4 regions of the Bacillus sp. 41-22 genome follow, and region 1 is predicted to be linked to each of the others. Evidence: predicted binding sites of a transcription regulator. Region 1 holds the regulator's gene; each other region holds the start of a gene.
The links. Region 1 encodes LexA, which represses DNA repair genes until DNA is damaged. Its sites were predicted from a motif close to CGAACATATGTTCG; they were not measured.
Positions count from the first base shown of each region.

Region 2: addB (helicase-exonuclease AddAB subunit AddB) is a predicted target of LexA. The motif match lies at 5,340-5,353, and genes of this name have one in related genera.
Region 3: recN (DNA repair protein RecN) is a predicted target of LexA. The motif match lies at 5,135-5,148, and genes of this name have one in related genera.
Region 4: recA (recombinase RecA) is a predicted target of LexA. The motif match lies at 2,012-2,025, and genes of this name have one in related genera.

Region 1 covers NZ_CP084035.1:3,489,361-3,497,770, forward strand. Annotated here, with positions in the region: gene LCF45_RS17765 (phosphate/phosphite/phosphonate ABC transporter substrate-binding protein) at 1-309, opposite strand, end outside; gene LCF45_RS17770 (bifunctional metallophosphatase/5'-nucleotidase) at 495-2,078, shown strand; gene LCF45_RS17775 (DUF896 domain-containing protein) at 2,119-2,358, opposite strand; gene LCF45_RS17780 (YneB family resolvase-like protein) at 2,404-3,060, opposite strand; gene lexA (transcriptional repressor LexA) at 3,202-3,816, shown strand; gene LCF45_RS17790 (DUF4097 family beta strand repeat-containing protein) at 3,920-4,723, opposite strand; gene LCF45_RS17795 (DUF1700 domain-containing protein) at 4,724-5,266, opposite strand; gene LCF45_RS17800 (PadR family transcriptional regulator) at 5,259-5,582, opposite strand; gene LCF45_RS17805 (ABC transporter ATP-binding protein) at 5,810-7,609, opposite strand; gene LCF45_RS17810 (nucleotidyltransferase domain-containing protein) at 7,621-8,410, opposite strand, start outside.
Region 2 covers NZ_CP084035.1:1,146,682-1,155,091, forward strand. Annotated here, with positions in the region: gene aceA (isocitrate lyase) at 1-926, shown strand, start outside; gene LCF45_RS05815 (DUF6584 family protein) at 1,063-1,557, opposite strand; gene cspA (RNA chaperone/antiterminator CspA) at 1,834-2,037, shown strand; partial or broken gene LCF45_RS05825 (hypothetical protein) at 2,096-2,313, shown strand; gene LCF45_RS05830 (hypothetical protein) at 2,363-2,548, opposite strand; partial or broken gene LCF45_RS27120 (RNA-guided endonuclease TnpB family protein) at 2,851-2,928, shown strand; gene LCF45_RS05835 (competence protein ComK) at 2,978-3,559, shown strand; gene LCF45_RS05840 (TVP38/TMEM64 family protein) at 3,894-4,487, shown strand; gene lepB (signal peptidase I) at 4,698-5,261, shown strand; gene addB (helicase-exonuclease AddAB subunit AddB) at 5,380-8,410, shown strand, end outside.
Region 3 covers NZ_CP084035.1:4,040,020-4,048,429, forward strand. Annotated here, with positions in the region: gene spo0A (sporulation transcription factor Spo0A) at 780-1,574, opposite strand; gene spoIVB (SpoIVB peptidase) at 1,861-3,153, opposite strand; gene recN (DNA repair protein RecN) at 3,273-5,012, opposite strand; gene argR (arginine repressor ArgR) at 5,283-5,732, opposite strand; gene LCF45_RS20635 (TlyA family RNA methyltransferase) at 5,875-6,714, opposite strand; gene dxs (1-deoxy-D-xylulose-5-phosphate synthase) at 6,718-8,410, opposite strand, start outside.
Region 4 covers NZ_CP084035.1:3,609,898-3,618,307, reverse strand. Annotated here, with positions in the region: gene LCF45_RS18360 (helix-turn-helix domain-containing protein) at 1-53, shown strand, start outside; gene pgsA (CDP-diacylglycerol--glycerol-3-phosphate 3-phosphatidyltransferase) at 117-695, shown strand; gene LCF45_RS18350 (competence/damage-inducible protein A) at 716-1,954, shown strand; gene recA (recombinase RecA) at 2,096-3,127, shown strand; gene rny (ribonuclease Y) at 3,611-5,176, shown strand; gene LCF45_RS18335 (TIGR00282 family metallophosphoesterase) at 5,356-6,150, shown strand; gene spoVS (stage V sporulation protein SpoVS) at 6,300-6,560, shown strand; gene LCF45_RS18325 (dipeptidase) at 6,620-7,543, shown strand; gene LCF45_RS18320 (2-oxoacid:acceptor oxidoreductase subunit alpha) at 7,771-8,410, shown strand, end outside.

The DNA.
Region 1 (8,410 bases):
TGGAGGTAAAAAGCCTACATCTACTTGCTTAGATGCCATCGCTTCTACAATTGTATTGTAATTCGTTGAAATACTAACTTTTACCGGAATGTTTAATTTATCACTTAATAGCTTTTCCAATGGTTTTGCCTTCGCCTCTAACGTATCTGCATTTTGAGAAGGAACAAATTGAACATTTAGTGTCTTCGGTACATAACCTTTTTTCGTATCTTCATTTTTACTTGCACTTGATTCCTTCGTTCCACATCCACTTAATAATCCCGCTGCTAGTACAACTGTTGTGCTCATTGCAAAAACTTTTTTCAACATGTTAATGCCTCCATTTTTCGTTGTTATAAAATAACCTTCCATAAACATGAAGAAATATATCACATATTTTTACAAATAATTGCTTATTTACAGAATCTTTACACATTCTATACATTCACATTAAAATTCTTTTCATATATTTGATATGATTAATTGAAAGATAACTATAGAAAAGGTGAATGGCGTTGAATCAAAATCAAATTGTAACTTTAAATATTTTATTAACAAGCGATGTACATGGTACTGTGTATCCAATTCACTACCAAGATAACTCCAAAGCAGAAATTGGTTTAGCTAAAATTTCTACTCTCATAAAAAAAGAACGTTCTCAAAATGCAAACGTTCTTCTGATTGATAACGGGGACTTCATTCAAGGAACACCATTTACTTATCATTACGCTACATACGAAAAAGATATGGAAAACCCAATGTCCTTATTAGCCAACTACTTAGAGTATGACATTGCAATTATCGGAAATCATGAATTTAATTACGGAATGGATATATTAAATAATGCTGTGGCTACTGCAAATTCCCCTTATCTATCAGCAAACATTTTAGATAAAAACAGAAAAGAACCTTATTTCGGAAAACCATATATAATAAAACATATTGAATCAAACATAAAAATTGCTATTTTAGGGGTGACAACGCATTACATCCCCCATTGGGAACAAGCACATCATATTAAAGATTTACAATTTGAAGATGCATTTGAAACAACAAAAAAATGGGTTTCTTACATCCGTAAACATGAAAAACCAGATTTACTAGTCGTAGCCTATCACGGGGGATTTGAACGTGATTTACAAACCGGAGTACCGACTGAAGTTTTAACAGGTGAAAACCAAGGATATGCAATGTGCCATGAAATTGAAGGCATAGATATTTTACTAACAGGCCACCAACACCGAGAAATCGCTCACACCGTGATTAATGGTGTAACAATTTTACAGACCGGATGCAATGGACACTCAGTTGGAAAAGTAACAGTAACATTCGAAAAAGCAGAACAAAAATGGGTGAAAAAAGAGAGTTATTCAGAGTTATTGCCCGTACAAGGAATTGCGGCAGACCAAGATGTTCTTTCCTTGGTTGCCAATTATGAAGAGAAAACACAAAATTGGCTTGATAAACCTATTGGAATAATTTATGGGGATATGCAAATTTCCGATGCTATGCAAACACGTTTGCAAGACCATCCTTTTATTGAATTCATAAATAAAATACAGATGGATATAGCTAATGTTTCAATTTCTTGTACAAGTTTGTTTCATAATACATCTCCAGGTTTCCCTAAACATGTAACAATGCGTGACATCGTTTCTAATTATATTTATCCAAATACATTAAAAGTAATTAGAATAACCGGAGCGGATATAAAAAATGCTCTCGAACTCTCTGCTTCTTATTTCACATTAAAAGCAGATGGAACCATCATCGTAAACCCTACCTATATAGAACCAAAACCACAACACTATAATTACGATATGTGGGAAGGGATTTCGTATGTATTAAACATTTCAAAACCAATTGGAGAGAGAGTAGAGTCTTTGCAGTATAAAGGCGCTCCTCTTAATATGAATGAAGAATATGACGTTGTTATGAATAATTATCGTGCAAGCGGTGGCGGGAACTTCTTTATGTTTCAAAATAAACCAGTAGTAAAAGACATACCAACAGATATGTCTGAACTTATCGCTAACTATATATTGAAGCATAAAAGGATAGAAGCAACGAAAAATGAAAACTGGAAAGTTATTAAATAACAATTTTAACAAATAAAAAAAGATGGGCTATGCCCATCTTTTAATTTAATTTTGCATTATCCTGCTTTTTTAAAGCTTTTAATTTCGCCGGTGTAACGTCCGTGCCTTCTTCGTTAACGACTTTAATTCCTTTTAATTCGTTTAACATATTTTGACGAAATCCTTTTAAATATTGTTCACGAAGCGATTGGCGCTCACGTTGTTCTTCTTCAGTTAAGCCTTCAGCTTTTGCTTTTTTCGCTAAGAAGTTAATGCGTTCAATGAGTTCTTGACTTGGCATCTCGAATCCCCCTTCTACTCAAAACTGATTATTATCATACAATAGTTAGTCCTCTTTATCAAGCAATTGCTTTGTATATTCTACATACCTTCGATGTACAGTTGCTTTTGAAACATCATGACCAAAACCACGAAGTGTTGCTGCAATTTCTTCAAAAGTTAATTCATTCCGGCGCAAACGTACAATTTCCTCAATTGGCACTTCTTTTTTCTCACGTCCTACGCTTAAATGACGATTTTTCAAATTATTTTCTGGACGAAATCCTTTCTCCACTGCTCTTTGCATGCCACGTTTAATTTTTAAATTGTGGATCTTTCTTTGATACTCTTCAACGATCCCAATTATATTTAGCACCATCGAATCAGAATCTGAAAGCTGTAATTCACCACTATGTGTGTGTGTATAAACTTTTATCCCCTCTTTATGTAAACAATGCATTAATGCAATCTTTGCATTTCCTCTACCAAGACGCGTTTCATCTTGTATAAGTAGTACATCAACTTGTTCATCTCGAATTGTATCTAGCACTTCTAATATGCCATCACGTTCAATTGTATAACCGCTAGCCTGCTCCTCAATTACCTTTGTAACATCCATTTGATAGCGCTCAGCTAAATGCAATAATTCATCTTTTTGACGCAATAATGATGTTTCCTGTTCTTCTTTTGTTGTGCTCACACGTGCATAAATAATTGCATTCATTTTGAACCCTTCTTTCTCACTATATTTTCCTTATAGTGTATCATAAATTTGCCTTTCGTTCGAACTTATGTTTGTAGAATGTTTTTTCGCATGTTATACTTAATAATAAGAAAAATGAAAGAAAACGAGGTGTTAGAAAACATGGAAAAGTTAACGAAACGCCAGCAAGACATTCTCGACTTTATTAAGCTAAAAGTACAAGAAAAAGGATATCCACCTTCCGTACGTGAAATCGGTCAAGCAGTCGGCCTTGCTTCTAGTTCTACAGTGCACGGACATTTATCACGACTAGAAGAAAAGGGATATATTCGACGCGATCCAACAAAACCACGCGCAATTGAAATTTTAGGTGACAACCGAACGGAAACACAATCTGTTATTCAAGTTCCAATCATCGGAAAAGTTACTGCCGGTTTACCGATTACAGCAGTCGAAAGTGTAGAAGATCACTTCCCACTTCCAGCTAGTATCGTTGCTGGAGCAGATCAAGTGTTTATGTTACGCATTTCTGGAGATAGCATGATTGAAGCCGGTATCTTTGATGGTGATTTAGTTGTTGTTCGCCAACAACAGTCTGCATACAACGGTGAAATTGTAGTTGCTTTAACAGAAGATAACGAAGCAACTGTTAAACGTTTCTATAAAGAAAAAGATCATTTCCGTCTACAACCGGAAAACTCTTCACTAGAACCTATTATTTTAAAACAAGTGTCAGTTATTGGAAAAGTAATTGGCGTATATCGTGATTTACATTAAAAATAATAAAAAGAAGATAATTCCCTTATTTATATAGGTAATTATCTTCTTTTTATATTTTGATAGATTTCCGTTCATTCAAAAGAATGCGTTTCATTAATTATTAACGCGTTTCAATAGTAACATCTCCAGCAGCGGTTTTACCGCTAATCTTTTTACTACCATTACCAATCGTTATATTTTTATTGTCTTCATTAAAAATTGTCACGTCTCCAGCAGCAGTTTGCCCAGTTATAACTGCATCTTGTGGTTTTTCCAATAAAGTAATATCTACATCTCCAGCAGTTGAACTTACCTCTAAATCATATTTAGAATCATGATCAATAATATCTATATCCCCACTAGCCGTTTTTGCTGTTACTTTCCCTATGACTTTTTTAAAATTCACCTCACCAGCTTTTGTAGACCCCTCCACACTCTTTGCTGTTACATGTTTCAAATCCACTTCTCCGGCGAGTGTTTCAACACTTACGCGGTCACTTTTCACATTACTTATTTCTATTTGTCCAGCGGATGAATTTACTTTTATCTCTTGATAAGAACGTTCAGGTACTAATATAGTCAATGTAGGCGTTTGAAATCCGAAATTGTAAAATGAAAAATCAAATGAAACACCTTTTTCTATTTCCCCTATGATTTTTAATGTATCACCATCTTCAGCAATACGAATCTCCTGTTTACTTACGTCTCCTTTTTGCTTTACATAAAAAGAGGAATCAGGAGATTTTTGGACAACAATATCTCCAGCATCTAACTTAACTTCTACATTTTTTAGCGTTTCGTTTTTAATTACGTCCTCTTTATCTCCTTTCTCTGCAGTTTGTACTGCTTTTTCATATGTTTGTGAAATCCCTATTACTCCAATAATGATACAAGCGATAGCTACTAATAATATCTTTTTCATCATCTACTCCCCTTTTATCATTTTGAAGTTCCAGACTACATAGCGTACACATAATCTTTTAAACCACTTCGTACTATAATAAGCTACAATACATAACAACAAACCTACTCCGACAAACGTTATACTAACGAAAAGATCCAACCATATAAAAGTGCCCATAAATACTTTTACAATAACGAAAAATGGTGTCACTACACTAGCAATCCCACCGACCCAAAAGGAAAATATAAAAGCTATAATTGCAACTAACGGGCCTAACACAATAATAAAATTAAACAAACTAAGTCCAACCGCTGCCATGACAGCTCTTGTCACATTTGAAGTCGACGGATCTTTTTTCATTTCATCAAATCGATACATCGCAAGTAAGTCTTTCGCAATTACTTTCGGAGAGCCAAGTCCCTTTATTATTTCTGATTCAGTTTTCCCCTCTTCCATCCCAAACTGAAAGTGCTCTTCATAATCAAATAAAATATCTTGTCGCTCTTCTTCTGGTAACTTTCTAAGATGACTTGATAATTCTTTAAGAAACTGCTCTTTACTCATCCCATTCCACCCCTTCAATAATTTCTTGAACACCTTTAGCAAAATCACGCCACTCTGTTACTAATAAAGTAAGTTGCATCTCTCCTTGCTCTGTTAGTTGATAATATTTACGGGGCGGTCCTTCCGTGGATTCTTTTAAATACGTTTGAAAATATCCCTCTTTCGTTAAACGACGTAATAACGGATATACAGAACCTTCCGATATTAAAAATTTATTAGAGATTTGCTGAACAAGTTCATATCCATAACAATCCTTACGTTTTACAAGTGCCAATACACACAGTTCTAACACACCTTTTTTAAACTGAACGTTCAAGGACAATCCCCCTTTCTCATTTTAGTACTGTTCAATAAACGGTAGCTATTTTATCCATAATATACCACTTAGTATTGTTTATTGCAAGGTACTGAATTATATTTATTCCCTAAATTTAGAAAACACAAATATAAAAGCCCGAATAAGACCTTTTGTAACTGACCATTATCCGGGCTATCATTCAACTCGAATTACAATAATACAAGATTTCATTCAATCTTTCTCCTCTATGAACCCACTTCCATTTGTGACCCTAATAAATTTCGAAATACACCTTTTCTCTCTTTAGCCAATTGATTAAATTCACCTTTTTGAACAATCTCACCTTTTCCTAAAACAATAACTTGATCTGCATTGCGGATCGTAGATAACCGATGCGCAATAACAACAATAGTCATCGTTCCTTTCAACCTTTCTATTGCTGATTGAATTTTTACTTCATTTTCAGTATCTAATGCACTCGTAGCTTCATCTAATACTAAAATGGATGGTTGTCTTAAAATAGCTCGAGCTAGTACAAGTCGTTGACGTTCACCACCTGAAAGTCTCACTCCACGATCTCCAATGAGAGTATCAAGCCCTTTTGGAAGCATTCGTACAAATTCAGCTGCCGCCGCAAAATCTAATGCAGTCCAAATTTGTTCTTCACTCGCATTCGGCTCAATCATCAATAAATTTTCTCTTATGCTTGCATTAAATAAAAAAGGATCTTGTGGCACATAACTAATAGCCCGTCTCAATGACAATAAATTTTCACTTGTAAGAGGAGTTCCATCTATTAATACTTGACCTTTCTCTGGCTGAATCAATCCCATTAAAACATCGATTAATGTGCTCTTCCCAGCTCCCGAATGTCCCACAATAGCCGTCATACTATTGATTGGTATTTTCACATTAATATTTTGAAGTGCATACAAATGCTCCTTCTTATTATATCGAAAATAAATACCCTTACATTCAATACCCTGCTCTATACAAATCGGCTTTATATGTTTTTGCTGATGTATATCCTGCATTTCAATTGCTTCATTACATTCCCCTTGTAAGTCCCATAATGACTTAAAAGCAGGAATGCTTGCAGCAAGCTGTTCTAAATTTGACTGAATTGTCATAAATCGTGGCCATAGTCTCGAAAAGATGAGTATGATTAATAGTAATTGGGTGGGTTGAGCTTTAAATATACTTACTGATAATAATATAAAAAATGCAATTAAAATAGCCATTGAAACTTTATAAAACAATTGAGAGTTCGACCTTATTCTCATATACTCCATTTGTTCATTACTCATCTTTTCTGTTATAGATTGTAACCAATCTAAACGTGATGCTTCCAAAGTATTACTCTTTATATCTTTAATTCCATTAAAATGATCTGTTATACCAGAAAGATAGTCTTGTGCTAATTTCGAGGTCTTACCGCCTAGTATTCGTGCTTTTTTTATAAAAGCACGAGAAGCTACTAAGAATAATAAGCCAAAGACCAAAACAAATATAGTTATTTGGGGAGATAATAAAAACGCAAGCCCCACCTGTATGAATGTAAACAGAATAACAGCTAACAATTGTAAAATTAAATTAACCCCATAACTTACGCGAGCTAATTCTGTAGTTAATATATTTATTAGATTTGTTTTCCTTTTCTCTAAAAAAAAACTCCACTTCGCTTTTAGAATCATACTATATGTTTCTATTCTTAATTCTCGTACAAAAGCTTGTTGCGTTCTCGCATCCCTTAGCGTTATGTTTCGTTGTAATAGATTTTGCCCTAACACTATTAGTATATATATACCTAAAATAGAAATTAGGCTTGTTGTTTTAGGGAAATCCTGCAAAAATCTATAAACAGGTGCAATAAAAGCAGTCTCCTCACCTATATTAATTATTCCAGCCATACTTATCATAGGAATTAATAAAATAATACCTATCCCTTCAAGTAAACTTATTAAAACCATACCAAACAAATTCACATACAGAATTTTCCCTGCAGAAGAATATAATTTCTTCATAAAATATATAATATGATTCATCGATGTTCCCCCTATGACAAAGCAAGCTTCTTTGTTTTCCTCCAAAGACATAGAAACGGACGTAAAGGAAAATATAAAAAATGAAGGAATTTAGGTAACGGCAATGTTTTTGCATCAATCGGATAAGGATAGAGTTGGCTCATAATAAATAAAATTTTTTGCTGATTAGACATCAGTGAAAATAAATGCCTACTATGATAAGCAAGTACTTCTTCAGGAACAGGATCGGTATGCAAGTTTATCATTTGCTTGAAATAAAACAGCGCTTCTTGAGCTAACTGCTTTGAACGTTTTTTCGCTACTAATTCCATCATCCTCTTATCTAATCGTGCACCTAACATTTGAGATGCCAAAATTAATGCTTGTCCTCCTAAATGAAACATTTGATATTTTCTCATTAATTTGTTAATCTCACTCCAGTTAAGATCTTGATTGACAATTTTTTTTATATCCACTAACCAGCGCAATCTAGACCAACCATGTCTAGCACCATGAGAGACAAGAAATAAAAATAAATCTTCCTTTCCTAACATATATACCGAATTACTTGTAAGTGCACTTTTTCTCTTTCGCTTCCAAAGCTCTTCAAACCCAGGTTCCTTACCCGGTCCAGGATTTAACCTCCAATGAATTTCAAGTTTGATCCGCCTTGTTGGATGGAAAAATGTTATATGGTGATGCCTCCATTTCCAATCACTTAATATCGTTTGAATATAATCATCTTTCACATATCCTTGCTCTAAAAGTAGTTTTTCTACTTTTTCTAATTTTTGAACAGGAATGAGAACGTCCAAATCACAA
Region 2 (8,410 bases), 2.3 Mb from region 1:
AACGAATTAACCAAACACTTCAACGTGCTGATCAAATTCAGCATATGGAGGGTAGCGGTGATACGGATTATTTCGTTCCAATTGTGGCGGATGCTGAAGCTGGGTTTGGTGGACAGTTAAACGTATTTGAATTAATGAAAGGGATGATTGAAGCGGGTGCATCTGGCGTGCACTTTGAAGACCAATTATCTTCAGAGAAAAAATGCGGGCATTTAGGCGGAAAAGTATTATTACCGACGCAAACAGCGGTGCGTAATTTAATTTCGGCACGTCTTGCTGCGGATGTAATGGGTGTACCAACAATTATCGTCGCAAGAACAGATGCAGATGCGGCAGATTTAATTACGAGCGATATCGATCCAGTTGATCAAGAGTTTATTACAGGTGAAAGAACGCCAGAAGGGTTTTATCATACGAAAGCAGGTCTTGATCAAGCAATTGCACGTGGTTTAGCGTATGCGCCGTATGCAGATCTCGTTTGGTGTGAAACGTCGGAGCCAAATTTAGAAGATGCAAAACGCTTTGCGGACGCAATTCATAAGAAATATCCAGGGAAGCTACTTGCTTACAACTGTTCCCCTTCTTTTAACTGGAAACAAAAATTAGATGAAAAAACGATTGCAAGCTTCCAAAAAGAAATTGCATCGTACGGTTATAAATTCCAGTTCGTAACGCTTGCTGGATTCCATTCATTAAATTACGGCATGTTTGAATTAGCGCGTGGTTATAAAGAGCGCGGCATGGCAGCGTACTCTGAATTACAACAAGCAGAGTTCGCAGCAGAGAAATACGGTTACTCTGCAACGCGCCATCAACGCGAAGTAGGAACAGGATACTTTGATGAAGTAGCACAAGTGATTACAGGCGGTACTTCATCAACGACTGCTCTAAAGGGATCCACAGAAGAAGAACAGTTTACGAAATAAAGGTATAAGTAGGTGCCCCAAAAAATATTTTTGGGGCACTTTTCTTATTTATTATTACGTCGCTGACATTGTTAAACTTTGTCGGAAAGTTGATGTAATTTTATTTGTCGTCGTATTGTGGGACGTTCACTTCTATTTAAAATATCCAATCCAATATAGTGAATATACCAACGATAGCAGTAAAAAGAAGGAATGCGAATAATGATAGACAGCCCCATGTAAATAGTTTGTCTTTCCATGTTTCTTCATAATCATCAATTAGTTCCTCTATCACTTTTTTCTGCAATGGCTGTAAGGGACGTTCGGTGTGTAGTCCTGTAATAATGTTACGATCTCCTTTGAATTTTAAAGCACGTACAATATGATAAGAGTCGTTTCCCATCGATTTTTCAAATTGTAGACATGCCGCGTGCATAACATCTGTTTTCTCTTTTTCAAGATACCAATACCGTCCAGCCATTTCTGGGTATTGTAATGTAAAGTAAATGTCACCGAGTTTTTTCCTAAGTGCTAATTCATTCGGATAAGTAGTGATTAATCCGTGTAATCTATCTCTTGCTTTTCCAAGGTTGTTATTTTCAATATCTTTTTCAATTCTCTTTAATGTTTTTTTAGGGATTATTTCTGTCATACACGCCTCCTTATTAGAATAGGTGTGGTTATATTTTATAAGAAATAATAAAATTTAGAAATTTTATTTTTAAAAAGGATTGTACATTCTATTTTAAGTATGTTATGATAATACCAGTTGAATAATTAAATTAAGCAATCCATATATTATCAAATGCCGAAAACAAACGGGAAAAAGTATGTGAGAACTAGTTTATTTTTCGAATTTGATAATGTGTGGATTCTTTTTTTATACATGAAGACTAAATAAAATGTATTTTCGTAGGAGGAAATAATTATGACAGTTACAGGACAAGTAAAATGGTTTAACAACGAAAAAGGCTTCGGTTTCATCGAAGTTCCAGGCGAAAACGATGTATTCGTACATTTCTCTGCAATCGAAACTGATGGTTTCAAATCTTTAGAAGAAGGCCAAAAAGTTAGCTTCGAAATCGAAGATGGCAACCGTGGACCTCAAGCTAAAAACGTAATCAAACTATAATTTTATAGTTTATTATAGAAAAAAGGATGGCTTATGCCATCCTTTTTTTGTTGTTGAGATATACGATATTTATATTAGTAATAAAGACAGCCTAAAAAGTACGATTGAAGAAATAAAGGCGTACTCGAAAACTTATGAAAATGATAAAGTGACGGTAATTGATTTGAGGAAGTCTCATTCTCGGTATTTAGATCAAGAACCATATTACAGGTTGAAAGAGATACAGAGAATCTTGGAAGAAAAAATAGTAGGTTTTTTGAGGATGAAGAAGAATGAAGGAAATGGCAATCAGTATGTAAAAGGGCTTTCCGTAAAGGAAGGCCTTTTAGTGTTCTTTCACAGCTTTTTTCTTTTCACGTTTCTTGCATTCTGGACATTTAGATTTACGAAAAGGCTTCGCGAAGAACAGTAAAATAAAAAATAAACCGAATATAATACTCGCTGAATTTTTTACGATAACAATGCTACTATTTTTCATTTGAATTGTTGGATGATCTTGCTTTTCTTCCATGAGAGACCTTCGTATATTTGATTTATATTTTAATTATAGCAAAATTAATTGCTGTAATTATATGAAAAGGGGAATGTGTTAAACATATTACAAATGATATAAATTCTTTTTTCGTATATAGAATCCTTTTTTTATACAGATTATTCCTTTAATATTCATATATCATTATTAACAAATTTATATTATATTTGATTTATTATAAGTATTTGTAAAGAATCGTGGAATGTAAACCATTTCCTTTTCGTAGGTGCTACTATAAAAGGGAAATGAAGAAGGGAAATTAAATAGCAATCGAAAATTAAAAAAAGAGAGGTGAAAAATCTGTTACTAACAAAAGAGCGAGTATAGATAAAAGTATTCTTAGCGTGCAAAAACTACATACTCTAAGGATATACATTTTCCTATATTTGTAGTAGCAGACAGTAGACTATGGAAAGTAAAGTAGAACGTTATGTCGAAAACTATGTTGTAAGCAAAAATACAATGGCCTTACTTCCTGTTGTTCTAGGAGAAAAGAAAGTTGTTACGCGGATTGTAGAAATGGAAGATTCTTTTTTCGTATTTCAAAAGCCTCTTGATATTATAGAGAGAAGTTGCCGGAAGCATGGTTCTAGTTTCTTTGGAAGAAAAGAAGGAACGAAGGAGTTAACGCGTATTACACATAAAGCTCCTATCGCAATTAGCCCGACAGATCAACTTTATTTTTTCCCTACGTATTCTTATTCTCGAAAAGAGTGTGCGTGGTTATCTCATTTTCATATTGAAGATAATAAAGAATTAAAAGATGGAAATCTTATTATTAGATTTATAAATGGTTTCGCTGTGAAACTAGAAATGTCAAAAAGTAGCTTTGAAAATCAGCAAAATCGTACAGCGAAATTACGGACAGAGTATGAAGATCGTAAGAAAAAACAAGGAAATCCTTGCTTTAAAGAGATTGATAAAAATGAAGAATCTAAATTAACACCAGCATATGAGAAAGTGTATTTTGTGAAGGAAGGCGAAGTGTGAGAGGGAAAGGATGGGGAGACTCATCCTTTTTATTTGTCTGTTTTTGTCGGAAAGTCGATAAAAATCAAATTGTGGTCGATGTATTCAGAAAATCACCGGTGTAATTTCATTTACCGAAAAAATCATCAAAAAATATTGTTCCTCAAACAACCAAACGTACAACAAACCTTGTCGAATATTGAAAGATTATCATAGCATAATAATGAAGGAATTCTAGCGAATGATATGGAAACTTTAATAAATACATCTCCATATGTCGTATCTACCATTTCCTCTTTCATTTAAGCAATGATACAGTAGAGGTAGTAATTAGAGTAAAGGGGTAAAGTGTAGAATGGATTTTCAAACGATCAAAGAGTATTTTTCACCAGAAAATATGGATCATATTGTTGAAAGTTATCGTGCGTTCGGACCGCTTCTCGGTATTGGCTTACCGATGATAGAGGCGCTTATTCCAGCATTGCCACTCATTGTGTTTGTGTTGGCGAATGCTGTTGCATTTGGTTTTTGGTTCGGTTTTCTTTATTCATGGATTGGGTCAGTAATTGGTGCAATGCTTGTATTTTTCATTATTCGTAGCTTTGGAAGAAGTCGTTTCTTTTCTTTTGTAAATAAGCATGAGAGAGTGCGAAAAGCGATGGGATGGATTGAAAGAAAAGGGTTCGCGCCAATCTTTGTTATATTTTGTTTTCCGTTCACACCATCTGCGCTTATAAACGTTGTAGCTGGTTTATCTCGCATTAGCGTAAAACAGTTTGGACTAGCATTAGCATTTGGAAAGCTTGTTATGATCTTTATTTTAACGTATATCGGTCATGATTTAGTGTCATTTATTCATAAGCCGGTGAAATCGGTTATTGTGGGCGTTGTTATTTTTATTTTATGGTATGTCGGTAAAAAAATTGAAGTAAAGTTAGAACTACATTAGGAAAAGTCTTCTTTGTCCCGCTATTTGAGGGCAGTAAAACTCCCACCAAAAAATTCGACTGAAGCAAAGAAGTTAGGTGGGAGATCAAACTGCCCGTAAATGCCCGATTGGTGCGGGCTAATAATCGGTGGGGGATGAACAAAACCCCCACCGATTAAGTTTCACTTTATAAATGCAAGCTTCATCATTAAAGGGCGAGGGGAGAAGCGAATGAAGAAAACTTTGAAAAAAGAAGGGCTAGAGTGGGTAAGAACAATTTTAATTGGTGTACTATTAGCTGTATTTTTTCGAACGTTTTTCTTTTCAACGTACGTTGTAGAGGGGAAGTCAATGATGCCGACATTGCAAGATGGAAATATGCTCGTTGTGAATAAGGTGAGTTATCAAGTAGGGGACTTGAATCGATTTGATGTCGTCGTTTTTCATGCGAATAAAAAAGAGGACTATGTAAAGCGAATTATCGGTTTACCTGGGGATCATATCGAATATAAGCATGATAAATTATATATAAACGGACAATTCGTGGATGAACCTTATTTAGAGACGTATAAGAAAGAGACAAATGGACGGCAATTAACAGGCGATTTTAAACTAGAAGAGTTAACGAAAGAAAAGTTTGTACCACCCGGTTCTATTTTTGTAGTTGGTGACAACCGCCTTGGTAGCTGGGATAGTAGGCACTTCGGCTTTGTGAAAGCTGATACAGTTGTCGGTAAAGTTGATTTACGATATTGGCCGATTCAAGAGGTACAAACGAATTTCTCAAAAGGCTGATATAATAAAATGAAGTATAAGGAAAAGACAAACGAGTATGTTTGTCTTTTTTATCGTCCTATAATACAATTGTGATAGCAAACTAACGTTCGTTATGTAAGTGAAAGGTGGGGGTTTCATGTCACTTCGATTTGTGATTGGTAGAGCTGGAAGTGGAAAAAGTACACTTTGTTTACACGAAGTGCAAGAAGAGTTAAAACAGCGCCCAAGAGGGAAAACAATATTATATCTTGTGCCAGAACAGATGACATTCCAAACGCAGCAGGCGTTAATTGGGAGCGAAGATGTAAGAGGTTCTATTCGGGCACAAGTTTTTAGTTTTTCGCGATTAGCGTGGAAGGTGCTGCAAGAAGTTGGTGGAGCGAGTCGTCTTCATATTGATGAAGCTGGTGTACATATGTTGCTTCGTAAAATTGTAGAATCTCGTAAAGATGGACTATCTGTGTTTCAAAAAGCAGCGGAGCAAAACGGTTTCTTTGAACATCTTGGTAGTATGATTGCTGAGTTTAAACGTTACAATGTGACGCCGTCTAACGTATATGAAATGTGGCAACAATTAGACACGCATAGCAGTAGTGCAGAGCAAAAGCTACTAGCGAATAAAGTGTATGATTTACAGTTATTATATGATGATTTTGAACGTGCTTTAATCGGAAAGTATTTAGATTCAGAAGACTACTTACAATTATTAATTGAGAAGCTTTCAGACTCTGAGTATGTAAAAGGCGCGGAAATTTATATAGATGGATTCCATTCATTTTCTCCTCAAGAGCTAGAAATCGTTAGAGGGCTAATGAGATTAGGAACAAGAGTAACAATAACATTAACGATAGATGAAAAAACGTTAGCGCAGCCAGTGAATGAACTAGATTTATTTTATGAAACGACGTTAACGTATGAAAAAATAAAACAAGTAGCGCGTGAAGAGAAAATAGAAATTGAAAAAACAATTCCACTTATGGAACAACCGCGTTTTCATTCTCCAGCATTAGCTCATTTAGAAACGCATTATGAAGCGCGTCCGAATGAAAAGTATCATGGTGAAGCGAGTGTAACAATTAGTACAGCAGCTAATTTACGAGCTGAAGTAGAAGGTGTAGCTCGTGAAATTAGAAGACTTGTGGCGGATGAAGACTATCGTTACCGAGATATCGCAGTCCTTCTTCGTAACGGAGAAAGTTATTACGACGTAATGCGAACGTTATTTACGGATTATAATATCCCGCATTTCATCGATGAAAAACGCCCAATGTCACATCATCCGCTAGTAGAATGTATTCGTTCTGCACTCGAGATTATTAGCGGGAATTGGCGTTATGATGCAGTATTCCGCTGCGTGAAAACAGAGCTTTTATATCCATTAGATGCAAGAAAAGAAGCGATGCGCGAAGAGATGGATGAGTTTGAAAACTACTGTTTAGCGTACGGTGTACAAGGGAAGAGATGGACTTCTGAAGATCCGTGGATGTATCGTCGTTATCGTTCTCTTGATGATGCGAGCGAAATGATAACAGACAGTGAGCGTGAAATGGAAGAGAAAATAAATCGACTTCGCGACGTTGTAAGAACGCCAGTTATTCGTATGCAAAAAAGACTGAAGCGTGCTGGAACAGTTATGCAAATGTGCGAAGCGGTATATTTATTTTTAGAGGAGCTTGACGTTCCGAAAAAACTAGAAGAATTACGTGTTCGTGCAGAAGAAAATGGAGATTTCTTATTTGCGACAGACCATGAGCAAGTATGGGAAGAAGTGATGAATCTTCTTGATACGTTCGTTGAGATGCTTGGCGAAGAGAAGATGTCCCTTTCAATGTTTACGGAGGTTATGTCGACAGGTCTTGAGGCACTTCAATTTGCGAACATTCCGCCGTCACTAGATCAAGTGTTAGTTGCTAATATTGATCATTCTAGATTATCAGATATTAAAGCGACATTCATTATTGGAGTAAACGAAGGTGTGATTCCAGCAGCGCCTATGGATGAAGGTATGCTTTCTGATGAGGAAAGAAATGTTCTCACCGCTGCAGGTATCGAATTAGCACCAACGACGAGACAAACTTTATTAGAAGAACAGTTCGTTATGTATCAAATGGTGACGAGAGCATCTGAGAAGTTATACATTTCTTGTCCGCTTGCGGATGAAGAAGGAAAGACGTTACTTGCGTCTAGCTTTATTAAGAAAATAAAAAGAATGTTCCCTGATGTGAAAGAATCGTTTATTACGAATGATGTAAATGACTTATCGCGTTCGGAACAAATTTCATACGTAGCAACGCCAGAAGTAACTTTGTCTTATGTCATGCAGCAACTGCAAACGTGGAAGCGATACGGATTTGAAGGGAATTTAGACTTTTGGTGGGACGTATATAACTTCTACGTTACTTCAGATGAATGGAAGCAAAAAAGTAGCCGTGTGTTATCAAGTTTATTCTACCGAAATCGTGCACAGAAACTAAGTACAGATGTAAGTAGGGATTTATATGGAGATACAATTAAGGGAAGCGTTTCTCGTATGGAACTATTTAACCGTTGTGCGTACGCTCATTTTGCCCAGCACGGTTTATCGCTAAGAGAGCGTGATATTTTCAAACTTGATGCGCCAGATATCGGTGAATTATTCCATGCAGCGCTGAAGAGAATTGCAGACAAGCTATTACGTGAAAATCGGACTTGGGCGGATTTATCAATAAAAGAGTGTGAACACCTTTCTGCTTTAGTAATAGAAGAAATTGCACCGTTATTACAAAGACAAATTTTATTAAGTTCGAACCGTCATTTCTATTTAAAGCAAAAACTACAACAAATCATTTTCCGTACGTCACTTATTCTTCGTGAACATGCGAAGTCGAGTGGATTTGTACCAGTTGATTTAGAAGTACCGTTCGGTATGGGCGGGACTGGATCTCTTCCGCCAATGGAATTTGCGTTGCCAAATGGTGTGAAGATGGAAGTAGTTGGCCGTATTGACCGTGTTGATAAGGCGGAAGATGAGAGTGGTACGTTCCTTCGTATTATTGATTATAAATCAAGTTCGAAAGCGTTAGATTTAACAGAAGTGTATTACGGACTCGCACTTCAAATGTTAACGTATTTAGATGTTGTTACTTCAAATGCACATACGTGGATGAAAAAGGGCAGTACTGCATCAC
Region 3 (8,410 bases), 550 kb from region 1:
ATAGGAAAGGACACTTTTCATTTGAACCATAATACCCCTTATTTTCCTAGTATTTCATAAGAAAATTATACCACGCTTAATTATTGCACCGTTCTAAATACTTGGTTTTTTTAATGAAAATTTAATATGCCTCCTTTAAAAAGGAGGTGAATTAACTAGTTTTCTTCGATATAAATAAAAGGAACATATACGGCGGTCCTTTCAAAATATACCCTTCCTTAACTTCTCCTTGGCAGACTCAAGGATTCGCCTCACTTTCTCAGGGTGATTTATACCGTATAAACATCCTAAATCTCTATATGATAAATGTGGGCTTTCTAAATACGTTGTTATTAAATTTGCTTCAGTATTATCACAATACTGTTCTATAATATTGCGAAGATAATTAGCAATCGTTGTTTCACTAATGGTCTTTCCATAATCAGTTCTACGTGTTGGATAATTAATTTGTTCACTAGCTGTATTAGATGTAAATGTGTATTTACCACGTTCCCTTAAATATTTAATATACGTCCGAATATGAAGAGGTTTTACCTTATCAACATCCGTAACTTTTAATTCTCTTTCTAAATATGAAGCAAAAAGTTTTCAACATTCATCTGAAAGTTATTCATACAACAAAAAAACCGCCTAGCTATTGGGATTAAAATTTCAATCCAATAAATAGAAGGTTTTTAAATTAACCGCCAATTACCTATGTACTTTATTGCCTACATACGTAATTCGTTGGTTATTAAATTTTGTTATGAAATACGCTTAACACCTTGATATTACAGCGTTTACGAAGCCTTATGTTCAAGTCTTAGCTTATCCGCAACCATTGCGATGAACTCAGAATTCGTAGGTTTTGCTTTTGACATGGATACAGTATAACCAAATAAGGACGAAATAGAATCAATATTCCCACGGCTCCAAGCTACTTCAATTGCGTGACGGATTGCGCGCTCGACACGGCTTGCTGTTGTATTATATTTCTTTGCAATATCTGGATATAATACTTTCGTAATAGATCCTAGTAATTCGATATCATTGTACACCATAGAGATTGCTTCTCGTAAGTACATGTACCCTTTAATATGAGCGGGTACACCAATTTCATGAATGATACTTGTAATACTCGCATCTAAGTTTTTCGGTTTTCCATCGATTGTTGTTGCTGATCGGAAAGATGGTAATGGACGTTTAATAGTAGCACTTTCCTTACCACTAACTTGACGAATATGACTTGTTAAATTCTCCATATCAAATGGTTTTAATATGAAATATGATGCCCCTAAATCAACCGCTTTTTTCGTCACATCTTCTTGTCCGAATGCTGTCAACATAATAACGCTAGGTTGTCTTAACCTTTCAATATGTCGCATTTTCTCTAGCACAGCTAGACCATCTAAATGTGGCATAATAATGTCTAAAACGAGTATATCAGGCTGCTTTTCTTTCAATAAGTTTAAACATTCTTGACCATTGTAAGCAATTCCGATAACTTCCATATCATCTTGGGCAGCAACATAACTCTCTAGCATCGATACCAATTCTTTATTATCATCCACAAGACATACTTTAATTTTCTCCACAGTTTTTCCTCCCTTACCGAATCGATTCTTCCGACATGTGTAAGCTTCTAGGCTACATGAATTGTTCGACAATTGTGTGAAAATTCCCTTTAAAGTTTCTTACTTTCCGATAAAATCACAAAAAAATATGTTTATCGTTCATTTTTTTACTTTCGCAACACATTCCATCATAGAATTACAGCGAAACGTTCAACCCTTTGCTTATATCTTACAACAAAAAACAGCTCTTGCGGAGCTTTTACAAAATTTCAACGAATTTTTCAAAAGAAAAACGAGCTAATATGTATTAGCTCGCTTTTTTCTCTTGATCATAAATATTAATTCTAGCCTCATGTAACATCCATTCAATATGAACACCGTATCCTGACGTTGGATCATTTACAAATACATGTGTAACCGCACCAATTACTTTCCCATTTTGTACAATCGGACTTCCACTCATTCCTTGTACAATACCACCCGTTTTTGCTAGTAAACGTTTATCTGTCACTTTTATAACCATACCTTTTGTAGCCGGGAACTTTTGTGGTACCGTACTAACAACTTCAATATCAAACGCTTCCACCTTATCTTGATCAATAACTGTTAATATTTTCGCTGGCCCTTCTTTTACTTGATGGGATAATGCGATAGGCATTGCTTTATCCATTATGCCGTTTGTCATATCTGTGTTTAATTTCCCAAAAATACCATACGGGCTATTTATTGTAATATTACCAATCACTTCACGATCCGGTGAAAATCTTGCTAATTTTTCTCCCGGGTTCCCGTGACTTCCTCTTTCAATAGACGTTACTGTCGAACGCATAATTTGTCCATCTTCTACTTGAATTGGCTTTTTTGTATCATTATCGGAAATTACATGACCAAGCGCTCCATATTTCATGGAATCTGGATGTACGAATGTCATCGTTCCGATACCAGCTGCTGAATCACGAATATACAGTCCAATTCGGTAAGAGGATTCACCATTGTCTTTTTGTGGTGTTAGCTTAGCACGAATATATTTTCCATCTCTTAATAAAACAAGATTAAGCGGTTCACCTGTTTCTCCACTATTATGAATAAATGGTGCTACATCACTCATTCTTTCAATTGTTTTACCATTGATTTCAGTAATCATATCTCCAATCTGTACACCAGCTGTTTCACCAGGAGATACTTTACCCTTTTCAGTTTGAATTAAATGATGGCCTACAACAAGTACACCTTTTGTGTTCAATTTTACACCAATCGATTGTCCACCTGGAATAACTTTAAAATCTTTTAATACTTTCACATTTACTTTTTTCACTGGAAAACCAGCAAGTTGAAACACCATATCAGCTTCACCATTTTGGTGAGAATTTACCATAAGTTCTTGTTCATTTGAACTTACAGTAAATACATTACGATTTGTAGATGCAGCCTTAAAAACTGGTAATGATGCTATTTCTGATTGTTGTCCTTCAAAAACAACAAGTTGCTTCGGCGATGAAATAAACGTTCGAAGCGGTTTAAAACATCCAATAAAAACTAGAGAAACAAGGAGACAAAGACCTATTATTTTTCGAAATCTTTCTAATTTCAATTTGTTCACTCTCCTCGCTCCTACCCCACATTCAGCCTCTTGGCTTCACTTTTTAATCTCTCCTTGCAGCGCTTTATTTATAACCGGAAGAATTAAGAAATCGTCATTTGAGAAAAAAAAGCTATCCATTACTGGATAGCCTCTGCTGTCTGTTTGAAATGATGCGCTTGCGTAAGTAACTCTTTCGCATGCTCTGTCGTTAAATCTGTAATTTCAACACCAGAAATCATTCGAGCAATTTCTGTTACTTTTTCATCCGTACTTAACACAGTAACCGATGTAATCGTACGATCATTCGCCACTTGTTTTCTAATAAATAAATGAGAGTCCGCCATTGAAGCTACTTGAGGTAAGTGCGTAATACAAAGTACTTGCGAGTTTACTGATACACGATAAATTTTTTCCGCAATAGCCTGTGCAACCCGACCACTCACACCCGTATCCACTTCATCAAAAATAACAGATGCGACACCTTGATGCTTAGAAAAAATGCTTTTTAAAGCTAAAATAATACGAGATAACTCTCCGCCAGAAGCAACCTTTGAAAGTGGCTTTAACGGTTCACCCGGATTCGTTGAAATATAAAATTCCACATGATCGTAGCCATCCGCCGTAAGTTTTACCGGTGTTCCTTCCACGAGAGGTTCTTCTACATTTCCTACCCTCTTCATAATTCTCACTTCAAATTTCGTTTTTTCCATATATAGTTCTTTTAATTCTTGATGAATAGCGCTTGTAAGATGATCTGCAAGCTCATGACGCATAGTACTTAACAACGTTGCTTCTTTTACAATAACACCTTCTAATTTCGTTAACTGCTTTCTCGTCGTTTCAATATGTACGTCTTTATTTTCAATCGTAAAAATTTCTTGTTCAATTTTATCAGCATACGCTAAAATCTCTTCTACAGTATTTCCATACTTTCTCTTTAACATACGGATTTCATTCAAACGTGTTTCAATTTCATCTAGACGTTTCGGATCATATTCCATCATATCTAATTTTTCTCTAAGCTGGTATGCAACTTCTTCTAATAAGTAATAACTATTTGCAATAGAATCATGATTTTCTTGATACGCTTCATCTAAGTGCGTAATACTCTCCATTTGTCCCATTGCATTTCTTACGTGATCTAATCCCTGTCCGTCTCCACTTAACGAACGATACGCATCTCCTAATGCTTTATAAATCTTTTCAAAATTGGAGATTTTTAATCGTTCCTCAGTCAATTCATATTCCTCATCCATTTTTAAATCCGCCTTACGAATTTCTTCATGTTGGAATTGAATTAAATCTAGACGATGGGCCATTTGTTGTTCATTTTCACTTAAAGATTTCAGCTGTTTTTTTAACTTCTCATAGTCTGTATATACATTTTGATATATGCCCAATTGTTTAACAATGCGATTTCCATCAAAATGATCAAGCATAAACATATGACGCTCTTCATTCATTAAATCTTGTGTTTCATGCTGTCCATGAATATCAACTAGCGTTTTTCCAATCTCTTTTAATATGCTGAGTGTAACAAGTTTCCCATTTACACGACAGACACTTTTTCCGTTCGCAGCGATGTCACGCTTCAAAATAATCATGCCATCTTCTATTTCTATATCTAACTCTTCTGCCTTTGCGATACATGGATGTTTGTCATCTTCTACATAGAATAAGCCTTCTATCTCAGCCTTTTCTGTTCCATATCGAACAAATTCTGCTGAACCACGGCCACCAACAAGCAAACTAATTGCATCAATAATAATGGATTTTCCAGCTCCTGTTTCACCACTTAAAACGGTTAAACCTTTTTGAAAAGAAATATTTAATGCCTCAATAATAGCAAAGTTTCTGATCGATAATTCCGATAACAATGCCCCATTCACCTCGTTATAAACTAATCCCCTATTAAGGGCTTTTCTCAGTATTCTTCATTCAAATAGTTATACTATATGTTTGTATGTATAAATTACTATTCTAACCCGCTCCATTGTACCAAACATTCGTTTTACGGGTCAATCCACCTATTTTCTAACTTCATTCAAAAAAAATAATGTATTGTATTTGAAAATCCGTATTTTTCGCCAATAAAAATATCTTGTTTACTTTCCACTTTACAGAGGAAAGTAAACAAGATTTTTCTGTTAAAGCATATTTAAGAAACGATCAGAGACAACACCTGTATCTTCAGGTGTACGGCAAATAATTAAGCAAGTATCATCACCACAAATGGTTCCGACAATCTCATCCCACTCTAAATGATCAATGAGTGCCCCAAGTGAATGAGCGTTACCAGGCAATGTTTTTAGCACAAGCATATGTCCTGCCGTGTCTAATTTTACAAATGAATCCACTAGATTTCGTTTTAATTTTTGCAACGGATTAAATCGTTGATCTGCTGGCAAGCTATATTTATAGCGGCCATCATGTAATGGCACCTTCACTAAGTGCAGTTCTTTAATATCGCGCGATACTGTTGCTTGCGTTACATTAAACCCCACATTACGTAAAATATCAACTAGTTCATCTTGTGTTTCAATTTCTTTGTTAGCAATAATTTCCCTGATTTTAATATGGCGCTGACCTTTATTCATACATTTGCACCTCACACTATCTCTTACCATAGTTTAAACATTGGTATACTTCATTTATTTATGTTACCGTATAATCCATTACTTGTACACAATTGTTTTTATAATCATTATACGATTACAACAAAAAGAGGAACAACATATGTTATTCCCCTTTCCCTTTTTGTTTTAGAACATCATGTGCTTCTGTAACAACTTGCTCAATAGAAACCGGAGAATGATTTTCGCCATTCTCACGCTCACCGTGCCACTTTAGATGAATTAAAAATTCAATATTTCCATCCCCGCCTGTAATTGGTGAGAATGTTAAACCTTCGATATTATAGCCTTCCTTAAGAGCAAAATCGACAATCATTTCCACGACAGCTTCATGTACTTTTCTATCACGAACAATGCCTTTTTTCCCGACTTGTTCTCGTCCAGCTTCAAACTGAGGTTTAATCAATGCAGCTACATCACCATTTGGCATAAGCATTGTTTTTAAAACCGGCAATATAAGCCTTAATGATATAAATGAAACATCAATACTTGCAAACTGCGGTAAACCACGCTCTAAATCTGCCGGTGTCACGTAACGGAAGTTCGTTCGTTCCATCACAACAACACGCTCATCTTGACGCAATTTCCACGCAAGTTGATTATATCCTACATCTAATGCGTAGGATAACTTCGCCCCATTTTGAAGCGCACAGTCTGTAAAACCACCAGTTGATGAACCAATATCTATCATAACCTTATCTTGTAAATCAAGTTGAAATGTTTCTAATGCCTTTTCAAGCTTATAACCACCACGGCTTACATACGGCATGACTTGCCCTTTCACCGTAATCTCCGTATCTTGTGAGATTTTCTCCCCTGGCTTATCGAGTCTCATTTCATTCGCATATACAAGACCTGCCATAACAGCACGTTTAGCCTTCTCACGCGTTTCTATAAGCCCTCGCTCTACTAATAGTACATCTACTCTTTCTTTTTTTACGCTCATTTGTTACGCCCTTTTTTGTTTTGATGGAATCATTGTATGAATACGGTCTACAACAGCATCTGTTGTTAAACCAATTTCTTCTAACAGTTTTGTTACACTACCATGCTCTATGAAGCGATCAGGAATACCCATTCGTTCAATTAAAGCACTATGGTATCCGTTCTCAGAAGCAAATTCAACTACTCCCGTTCCAAAGCCACCGATTAAACAAGCCTCTTCAATCGTTAAAATCGGTATATTTTTCCCTAAAAGCTCATGTAAATATGCTTCGTCCATCGGCTTAATAAAGCGAGCATTCACTACTTTCACTGATATTCCAGCTTGTTCAAGACGCTCAGCTGCTTCCATTGCCATCGGGATTGTCGTACCAAACGTTAAAATTGCTGCTTGTGTGCCTTCTTTTAACGTTTCCCATGTACCGATTGGAATCGCCTTTAATTCTTCATCCATTTGAACGCCAAGTCCATTTCCGCGTGCATAACGTAAAGCAATCGGCCCATCTTCGTATTGCATCGCTGTATATACTAAATGTTGACCTTCATTTTCATCTTTCGGCATCATAAGCACCATATTCGGCAAGTGACGTAAAAACGCGATGTCAAATACACCTTGATGCGTTTCACCGTCTGCTCCTACTAATCCAGAGCGATCTATTCCAATAAAAACGTTTAAATTCTGGCGACAAATATCATGAACAACTTGGTCATATGCTCTTTGTAAAAATGTTGAATAAATTGCTAAGAACGGCTTCATCCCTTGTGTTGCCATACCAGCTGCCATTGTTGTAGCATGCTGCTCTGCAATACCTACATCAATCATGCGATCCGGAAATTCTTTTTGGAATTTCTCAAGTTTCGATCCAACAGGCATTGCAGGCGTAATTGCAACGATACGTTCATCCGTTCTCGCTAGCTTAAGCACTGTTTCACTAACAACAGCACTCCATGCTGGTGCAACTTCTTTCGGTTTAACGAAGTCACCTGACTCAATTTTATACGATCCTGTTCCATGCCAAGTTCCAATAACGTCACTTTCAGCTGGTTTATAACCTTTTCCTTTTTTCGTAATAACATGAACAAGTACTGGGCCTTTTGTTTTCTTTGCATATTGCAACGTTTCGAATAACTTTTCATAATCATGCCCATCGACCGGACCTAAATATGTAAAGCCTAATTCTTCAAAAAAGACGCCTGATACTAGTAAATATTTTAGACTATCTTTTATTTTCTCTGCTGTCGCAGCAACTTTCCCGCCGACTGCTGGGATTTTCTTCAATATATACTCTAGTTCATCTTTTACCCAATGGTACTTCCCTGCGGTACGTAAACGACCAAGTACATTATGAAGTGCACCGACGTTTGGTGCAATTGACATTTCATTGTCATTCAAAATAACAATCATGTCCGTTTTTTCATGCCCAATGTGGTTCAATGCCTCTAAAGCCATTCCGCCTGTTAATGCACCATCGCCAATGATTGGTATAACGTATTCTTCCGTTTTCTTTAAATCACGTGCTAGAGCCATTCCCATTGCAGCAGATAACGACGTTGAACTATGACCAGTTTCCCAAACATCATGCTCACTCTCACAGCGTTTTGGAAAACCACATAGACCTTGGTATTGCCTTAATGTGCCGAATTCTTTCGCACGCCCTGTTAAAATTTTATGTACATAGGATTGATGTCCTACGTCCCAT
Region 4 (8,410 bases), 120 kb from region 1:
ATCACCAAAGATTGGTGATAAAAAACCAAGGGATAGGGCAAGCTGCGCAATAACAGTCATCGCTTCGATGACTTTTTTCAATGAACAAATGTTTTTGACATGATGGAGGAATAGCTGTGAATTTACCAAATAAAATTACAATATCTAGAATCTTCTTAATTCCAATTTTTATGGTAATTATGTTAGCGCCCTTTGAGTGGGGCTCATTTATAATTGGTGATGTAGAGTTACCAATTCAACATTTAGTAGGGGCACTTATCTTTATTATTGCTTCGGCTACAGATTGGATTGATGGACATTATGCAAGAAAGTATAATCTTGTAACGAATTTAGGGAAATTCCTTGACCCGTTAGCAGATAAATTACTTGTTTCGGCAGCACTTATCACATTGGTAGAAATGCAATATGTACCTGCTTGGATCGTTATTGTAATTATAAGCCGTGAGTTTGCAGTAACAGGTTTACGCCTTGTACTTGCTGGGACAGGAGAAGTAGTTGCAGCAAATCAGCTAGGGAAAATTAAGACATGGACACAAATTATTGCGATTGCAGCATACTTATTACATGATGTACCGTTAAATCTACTTCATATTCCAGTTGCAGATATTTTCATATGGATTGCATTATTCTTTACCGTTATTTCAGGATGGGATTATTTCTGGAAAAATAAAGATGCTTTTGTAAACTCAAAATAGAAGTTTATGGGGGAATTGGGATGAATGCTGAAATTATTGCGGTTGGAACGGAATTATTACTTGGACAAATTGCAAATACAAATGCCCAGTTTTTATCTGAAAAGTTAGCTTCAATCGGAATTAACGTGTACTACCATACTGTTGTTGGGGATAATAACAAGCGATTACAGAAGGCAATTGAATTGGCTGAAGAACGAGCTGATATGCTCATTTTTACAGGTGGATTAGGACCGACAAAAGATGATTTAACGAAAGAAACAATAGCGTCTAGTTTAGATGAAGAGCTTGTGTATGATGAAAAGGCATTAACATCGATAAGCGATTATTTTAAGCGTACAGGCCGTGAATTTACGGAGAATAATAAAAAGCAGGCGCTCGTTTTAAATGGATCGACTGTATTTGCGAATGATCACGGTATGGCGCCTGGTATGGGATTAAATACGAACGGAAAAGTTTATATTTTATTACCAGGACCACCAAAAGAAATGAAGCCGATGTATATAAGTTACGTAGAGCCTTTTTTATGTAAGTTTACAACGGGGGAAAATATTTATTCTCGTGTTCTTCGTTTTTTTGGTATTGGGGAATCTCAATTAGAGGTGAAAGTTCAAGATTTAATTGATGGACAAACGAACCCAACCATTGCACCACTTGCAAATGATGGCGAAGTGACATTACGTTTAACTGCCAAACATCATGATGCTGATGAGGCGGAGAAACTGATTCAGCATGTGGAAGATTTGATTTTAGAAAGAGTAGGAGAATTTTTCTACGGATATGACCAAGATTTCCTTCATTACAAGGCAATAAGGCTATTGAAGGAAAAAGGGTTAACTTTAGCGTGTGCAGAAAGTTTAACAGGTGGTCTTTTTGGAAATCAAGTAACAGAAAATGCTGGTGTTTCATCTGTATTTAAAGGCGGTGTCATTTGTTATCAAAATGATGTGAAGCAACAAATTTTACATGTACCTGAAGAAGTGTTACGTACTGATGGCGCGGTTAGTAAACAGTGTGCTCGCTATCTTGCTGAAAATGTAAAGGAACTGTTAAAAGCAGATATCGGAATTAGTTTCACTGGGGTGGCAGGACCGGATGCTTCAGAGCATAAAGAACCAGGAACAGTATTTATTGGATTGGTGATTAAAGATGAACCAGCTGTAGTCTTCTCGCTTAATTTAAGTGGAAGTCGTCAACAAATTAGAGAACGCTCTACAAAATATGGATTTTATCATTTATTTAAAAAGCTAGAAGAGATATAAATTTCTTCTAGTTTTTTTGTTGGAAAACCTAGTTTTATTCGATATAAAATAAAAAAACGAATAAATGTTCGATTTTTGTTGGCAAATTGAATTGAAAATAGGTATAATAAGATTAGCAATTTAGTTAAGGAGGAATTTTGAATGAGCGATCGTCAAGCGGCATTAGATATGGCGTTAAAACAAATAGAGAAGCAATTCGGTAAAGGTTCAATTATGAAATTAGGAGAACAAGCGGAGCGTAGAATTTCTACAATTTCAAGTGGTTCTTTAGCACTTGATGTGGCACTAGGGGTAGGCGGATACCCACGTGGCCGTGTTATTGAAATTTATGGACCTGAAAGTTCAGGTAAAACAACAGTTTCATTACACGCAATCGCGGAAGTACAGCGTCAAGGTGGACAAGCAGCGTTCATTGATGCGGAGCATGCAATGGATCCTGTATATGCACAAAAATTAGGTGTTAACATAGATGAATTACTATTATCACAGCCTGATACAGGGGAGCAAGGACTAGAAATCGCAGAAGCACTTGTACGAAGTGGAGCGGTTGATATTATCGTAATTGACTCTGTGGCAGCTCTTGTACCGAAAGCTGAGATCGAAGGGGACATGGGTGACTCTCACGTTGGTTTACAAGCACGTTTAATGTCACAAGCACTTCGTAAACTTTCAGGTGCAATCAACAAATCAAAAACAATCGCAATCTTTATCAACCAAATTCGTGAAAAAGTTGGGGTTATGTTCGGGAACCCAGAAACAACTCCAGGTGGTCGTGCGTTGAAATTCTATTCAACTGTCCGTCTTGAAGTACGTCGTGCTGAGCAGTTAAAGCAAGGTAACGATATTGTTGGTAATAAAACGAAAGTAAAAGTAGTTAAAAATAAAGTAGCACCGCCATTCCGTGTTGCTGAAGTTGATATTATGTACGGAGAAGGTATTTCAAGAGAAGGTGAAATCTTAGATATGGCTTCTGAACTTGATATCGTTCAAAAGAGCGGTGCTTGGTACTCTTATAATGAAGAACGCTTAGGACAAGGTCGTGAAAATTCGAAGCAATTCTTAAAAGAGAATACGGATTTAAGAGAAGAAATTGCCTTCTTTGTTCGTGAACATCACGGAATTGGTGAAAACTCTGGTGTTGAAGACACGGAAGATTCAACTCGTCAAGATTAAAAAATAAAAGACACGGTCCCGTGTCTTTTATTTTTTAATCCACTATGAAAGCGTTGTATATAGCTGGAGATAAAATATTTATTCTATCCAAAAGGCTATGTGTAAAGGGGAATATTCATATATTTTAAGTGAATGAATTGGGATTTTCTAAGGTTTTCCAGGATAATATGCCGTCTGTTTTTTTAATCCATATAAGATTCAGGGCTGAAGGTAAAGAAAGTAAAAGTAGACAACGCTTGACAATGAAAATTGCGATAGATACAATGAGAATGTATATTTTTTCTTATATACGATATACTCTTCTCAAGAAGAGAAGTAATATTCGGAGTAAGACTTAAATCTTGCCGAAATAATAATATGACATTTTAATTGTGAAATGAAGAAAGTCCCTTAAAAAAGCGGGACGACGGTCTTTGCTGTACGTTGTAATTCAATGTACATGCCGACAGTCTTTTTTCATTCATAGCAAGGGGAGGTGAAATCATGAGTAGTAGTACAGTTTGGATACTCATCTCCATTTTGCTTGCAACAGTCGGTGCAGTTGTTGGCTTTTTTGTTCGAAAGTCTATTGCTGAAGCGAAGATTAATGGTGCAGCTAATGAAGCAAAACGTATTCTAGACGAAGCGAATCGTGATGCTGAAGCACTTAAGAAAGAAGCGCTTTTAGAAGCAAAGGATGAAATTCATACACTTCGTACAGAAGCTGAATTAGAAATTCGTGACCGTAGAAGCGAATTACAAAAACAAGAAAATCGTTTAATGCAAAAAGAAGAGAACCTTGATCGTAAAGACGAAACGCTCGATAACCGCGAGCGACAGTTAGAAAAGAAAGAGGAATCTCTTGTAGCGAAACAACAACAGATTGAAGAGTTGGAAAGCAAAGTGGGAGAGTTAGTTCAAAAGCAACAAACAGAATTAGAGCGCATTTCCAATCTGACCCGCGAACAAGCGAAAGCAATTATTCTTGGTAAAGTGGAAAGTGAAGTTTCTCATGAAATTGCCGTTATGGTAAAAGAAAGTGAAGTTCGCGCGAAAGAAGAAGCGGATAAGAAGGCAAAAGAGATTTTATCTCTTGCAATGCAAAGATGTGCAGCTGATCATGTTGCTGAAACAACCGTTTCGGTTGTAAATCTTCCAAATGACGAAATGAAGGGACGTATTATCGGACGTGAAGGTCGTAACATTCGTACGTTAGAAACGTTAACAGGTATTGACCTTATTATCGATGATACACCAGAAGCTGTAATTCTATCAGGATTTGACCCGATTCGTCGTGAAACAGCTCGTATCGCTCTTGATAAACTAGTACAGGACGGACGTATTCACCCAGCGCGTATTGAAGAGATGGTCGAAAAATCAAGACGTGAAGTGGACGAGTATATTCGTGAAGTCGGAGAGCAAACAACGTTTGAAGTGGGTGTTCATGGCTTACATCCAGATTTAATTAAAATTTTAGGTCGTTTAAAATACCGTACAAGTTACGGACAAAACGTCTTAAAACACTCTATGGAAGTTGCATACTTAACTGGACTTATGGCAGCGGAGCTTGGTGAGGATGAAAAACTAGCAAGACGTGCTGGTCTATTACATGATATCGGAAAAGCAATCGATCATGAAGTAGAAGGTAGCCACGTTGAAATTGGTGTTGAACTCGCAACGAAATATAAAGAGCATCCTGTTGTAATAAACAGTATCGCATCTCACCATGGTGACACAGAACCAACTTCTATCATTGCAGTTCTAGTTGCTGCAGCAGATGCATTATCAGCTGCAAGACCGGGAGCTCGTAGTGAAACGCTTGAGAATTACATTCGTCGTCTTGAAAAGTTAGAAGAAATTTCAGAGTCTTATGAAGGCGTAGAAAAATCTTTCGCAATTCAAGCAGGACGTGAAGTTCGTATTCTGGTAAAACCAGATACAATTGATGATTTAGAAGCTCATCGTTTAGCTCGTGATATTCGAAAACGTATTGAAAATGAACTGGATTATCCAGGACATATTAAAGTAACTGTTATTCGTGAAACACGTGCAGTGGAATACGCAAAATAAAGTGGTGAAACACCACTTTATTTTTTTGTGTTGGAATTGGGTAAAATAAAGAAAATTATTTATGAGCAGTATGCAAGTGAAAGAAACTTATAATAGATAAATTGTAACTGTTGTAAGGAAATAGCTTTAAGGTTATAGTATGGTAATAAAAAATGTAGTACATAGAAAGGGTAAGACATATGAGAATATTATTTGTTGGGGATGTAGTAGGATCTCCTGGTAGAGACATGATTCAACAGTACGTACCGGCATTAAAGAAGAAATATACACCGACAGTAACAATTATTAATGGAGAAAATGCTGCGGGTGGACGTGGAATTACGGAAAAAATATATCGAAACTTTTTAGAGTGCGGGGCACAAGCGGTTACGCTTGGAAACCACGCTTGGGATAACCGTGAAGTATTTGAATTTATCGATGATGCAAAATATCTTGCAAGACCAGCTAACTTCCCAGAAGGAACGCCGGGAAAAGGGCTTATCTTTGTAAATTGTAATGGAACAGAAGTTGCAGTTATTAACTTACAAGGACGTACTTTCCTTCCTCCAATTGATTGTCCATTCCGTAAAGTGGATGAGTTAATCAGTATTGCAAAAAAACGTACAAACATTATCTTTGTTGATTTTCATGCTGAAACAACAAGTGAGAAGCAGGCGTTAGGTTGGTATGTAGACGGTCGTGCTACAGCGGTAGTAGGTACACATACACACGTTCCTACAGCTGATAATCGTATTTTACCAAGCGGAACAGCTTATATTACAGATGTTGGTATGACAGGCCCATATGATGGGATTTTAGGTATGGATCGCGAAGCGGTATTGAAGAAGTTTTTAACGAACTTACCAGTGCGTTTTGAAGTGACGAATGGTAGAACACAATTAAGTGCAGTGTTAATTGATGTGGATCCTAATACAGGGAAAGCAAAGAAAATTGAGCGCATTTTAATTAATGATGACCAGCCATTTTTTGACTGATTTTTAACAAAAAGTTAGAGAATTCGTTATATTTTAATTTTTTAGAAAAATTACAGAAATTTAGCAGGAATACGTGCCATTCCTCGTGAATATAAGTTAAAGTGAAATAATTGCTATTACTTTTTATAGAAACGAGGAGGAAACGCGGAATGGAAATATTAAAAGTTAAAGCAACGTCGGTCCCTAATTCTGTAGCTGGTGCACTTGCAGGTGTTATTCGCGAACGCGGAACAGCAGAAATTCAAGCTATTGGTGCAGGTGCATTAAACCAAGCGGTAAAGGCAGTAGCAATTGCAAGAGGATTTGTAGCGCCTAGCGGTTTGGACTTGATTTGTATCCCAGCGTTTACAGATATTATGATTGATGGTGAAGAGCGTACAGCGATAAAATTAATTGTAGAACCTCGTTAAGTTGAAACAACCTGTTTGCATGTATGCAAACAGGTTGTTTTTGTAATGGAGGAATGAAAATGAAAATTTTTGATGCACATTGCGATGTACTCTTTCAGTTATGGAGTGCAAAGGGAAAAAAAGACTTTCAAAACGATTCACAATTACATATTACATTTGAACAATTAATGAAAAGAAAAGGAAGTATACAATGCTTTGCTATATATATACCAGAAACAGTAGCGTATGAAAAGCGTTTTGAAGTTGCGCTGCAAATGATAGATATTTTTCATAATGAAATTCTATCGCTACCAGGAATGAAGTTTATTCAGACAAAAAACGATATTAACATGCTAAAACAGGACGAGATTGGAGCATTATTAACATTAGAAGGATGCGAAGCAATTGGAAAAGAAGCGATGAAATTACGTTTGTTTTATCGCTTAGGTGTACGTTCCTTTGGATTGACATGGAACTATGCCAATCTGTTAGCTGATGGAGCGCTAGAGGCACGTGGAGCAGGTTTAACTACATTTGGTAGACAAGTTGTACAAGAACTTAATACGTTACATTTATGGACCGATGTGTCTCACTTAAATGAAAGAAGCTTTTGGGATGTTATTGAAATTGCTAAAAACCCAATTGCATCTCATTCAAACTGTTATCAACTTTGTGGGCATCCACGCAATTTAACCGATGAACAAATAAGAGCCCTTATAAAGAAAAATAGCATTATTGGTATTACTTTCGTACCGCAGTTTTTAACGAATGAAAGACAAGCGAATATAGCAGATATATTAAGGCATGTGGAATATATTTGTTCATTAGGTGGAGAAAAAAATATAGGATTCGGTTCTGATTTTGATGGGATTTTAGAAACTGTTGTAGGTGTAGAAGTATATAGGGATTATGAAAATATAATTAATCAACTGTGTAAAAAGTATAATGAATCAACTGTAGAGCGATTTTTGTATAAAAATTTTGTTGACTGTATAACGTTCTAAAAATTATATTTTAATAATTCGGAAGAGTTAAAATAAATTCACTTGAATTTATTGATTTTTTTAAGACCTAATACTAGAATGGTAAACGAAATAGCATTATACTAAAGATTCAGGGAAAACAGAAGAGGCATAATTTGCGTCCATTGTAGTTTATTTGCATAAAAAATGCTAAACTAATACTGTAAAAAAATACACTACAATGAATGCAGCCAAAAGGGGTGTAGGAGATGATTAGTCAACTTTCATGGAAAGTTGGAGGCCAACAAGGTGAAGGAATTGAAAGTACAGGGGAAATCTTCTGTATTGCATTAAACCGATTAGGATATTACCTATACGGTTACCGCCACTTCTCATCACGTATTAAAGGCGGCCATACAAATAATAAAATTCGTGTAAGTACAACAGAAGTACGCGCGATCTCAGATGATTTAGATATTTTAATTGCTTTTGATCAAGAAACAATTGATTTTAACTTCCACGAACTACGTCCGGGCGGAATTGTAGTTGCGGATGCGAAATTTAATCCGACAATACCTGATAATACAGATGTAAATCTATATGTGATACCGTTTACAGATATCGCTTCAGAATTAGGCACATCTTTAATGAAAAATATGGTTGCTGTTGGGGCATCTAGTGCGGTATTAGGATTAGACGAAACAGCTTATTTAGAGGTTGTTGAAGAAATCTTTGGTCGTAAAGGAGAGCAAGTCGTTCAAAAGAATATGGAAGCAATTAAACGCGGCTCTCAATACATGAAAGAATTGCTTGGTGAGAAAGTAAACATGATGCAGCTTGAAAAAGCTGACGGTAAGAAACGCATGTTTATGATTGGAAACGACGCAATCGCATTTGGTGCGGTAACTG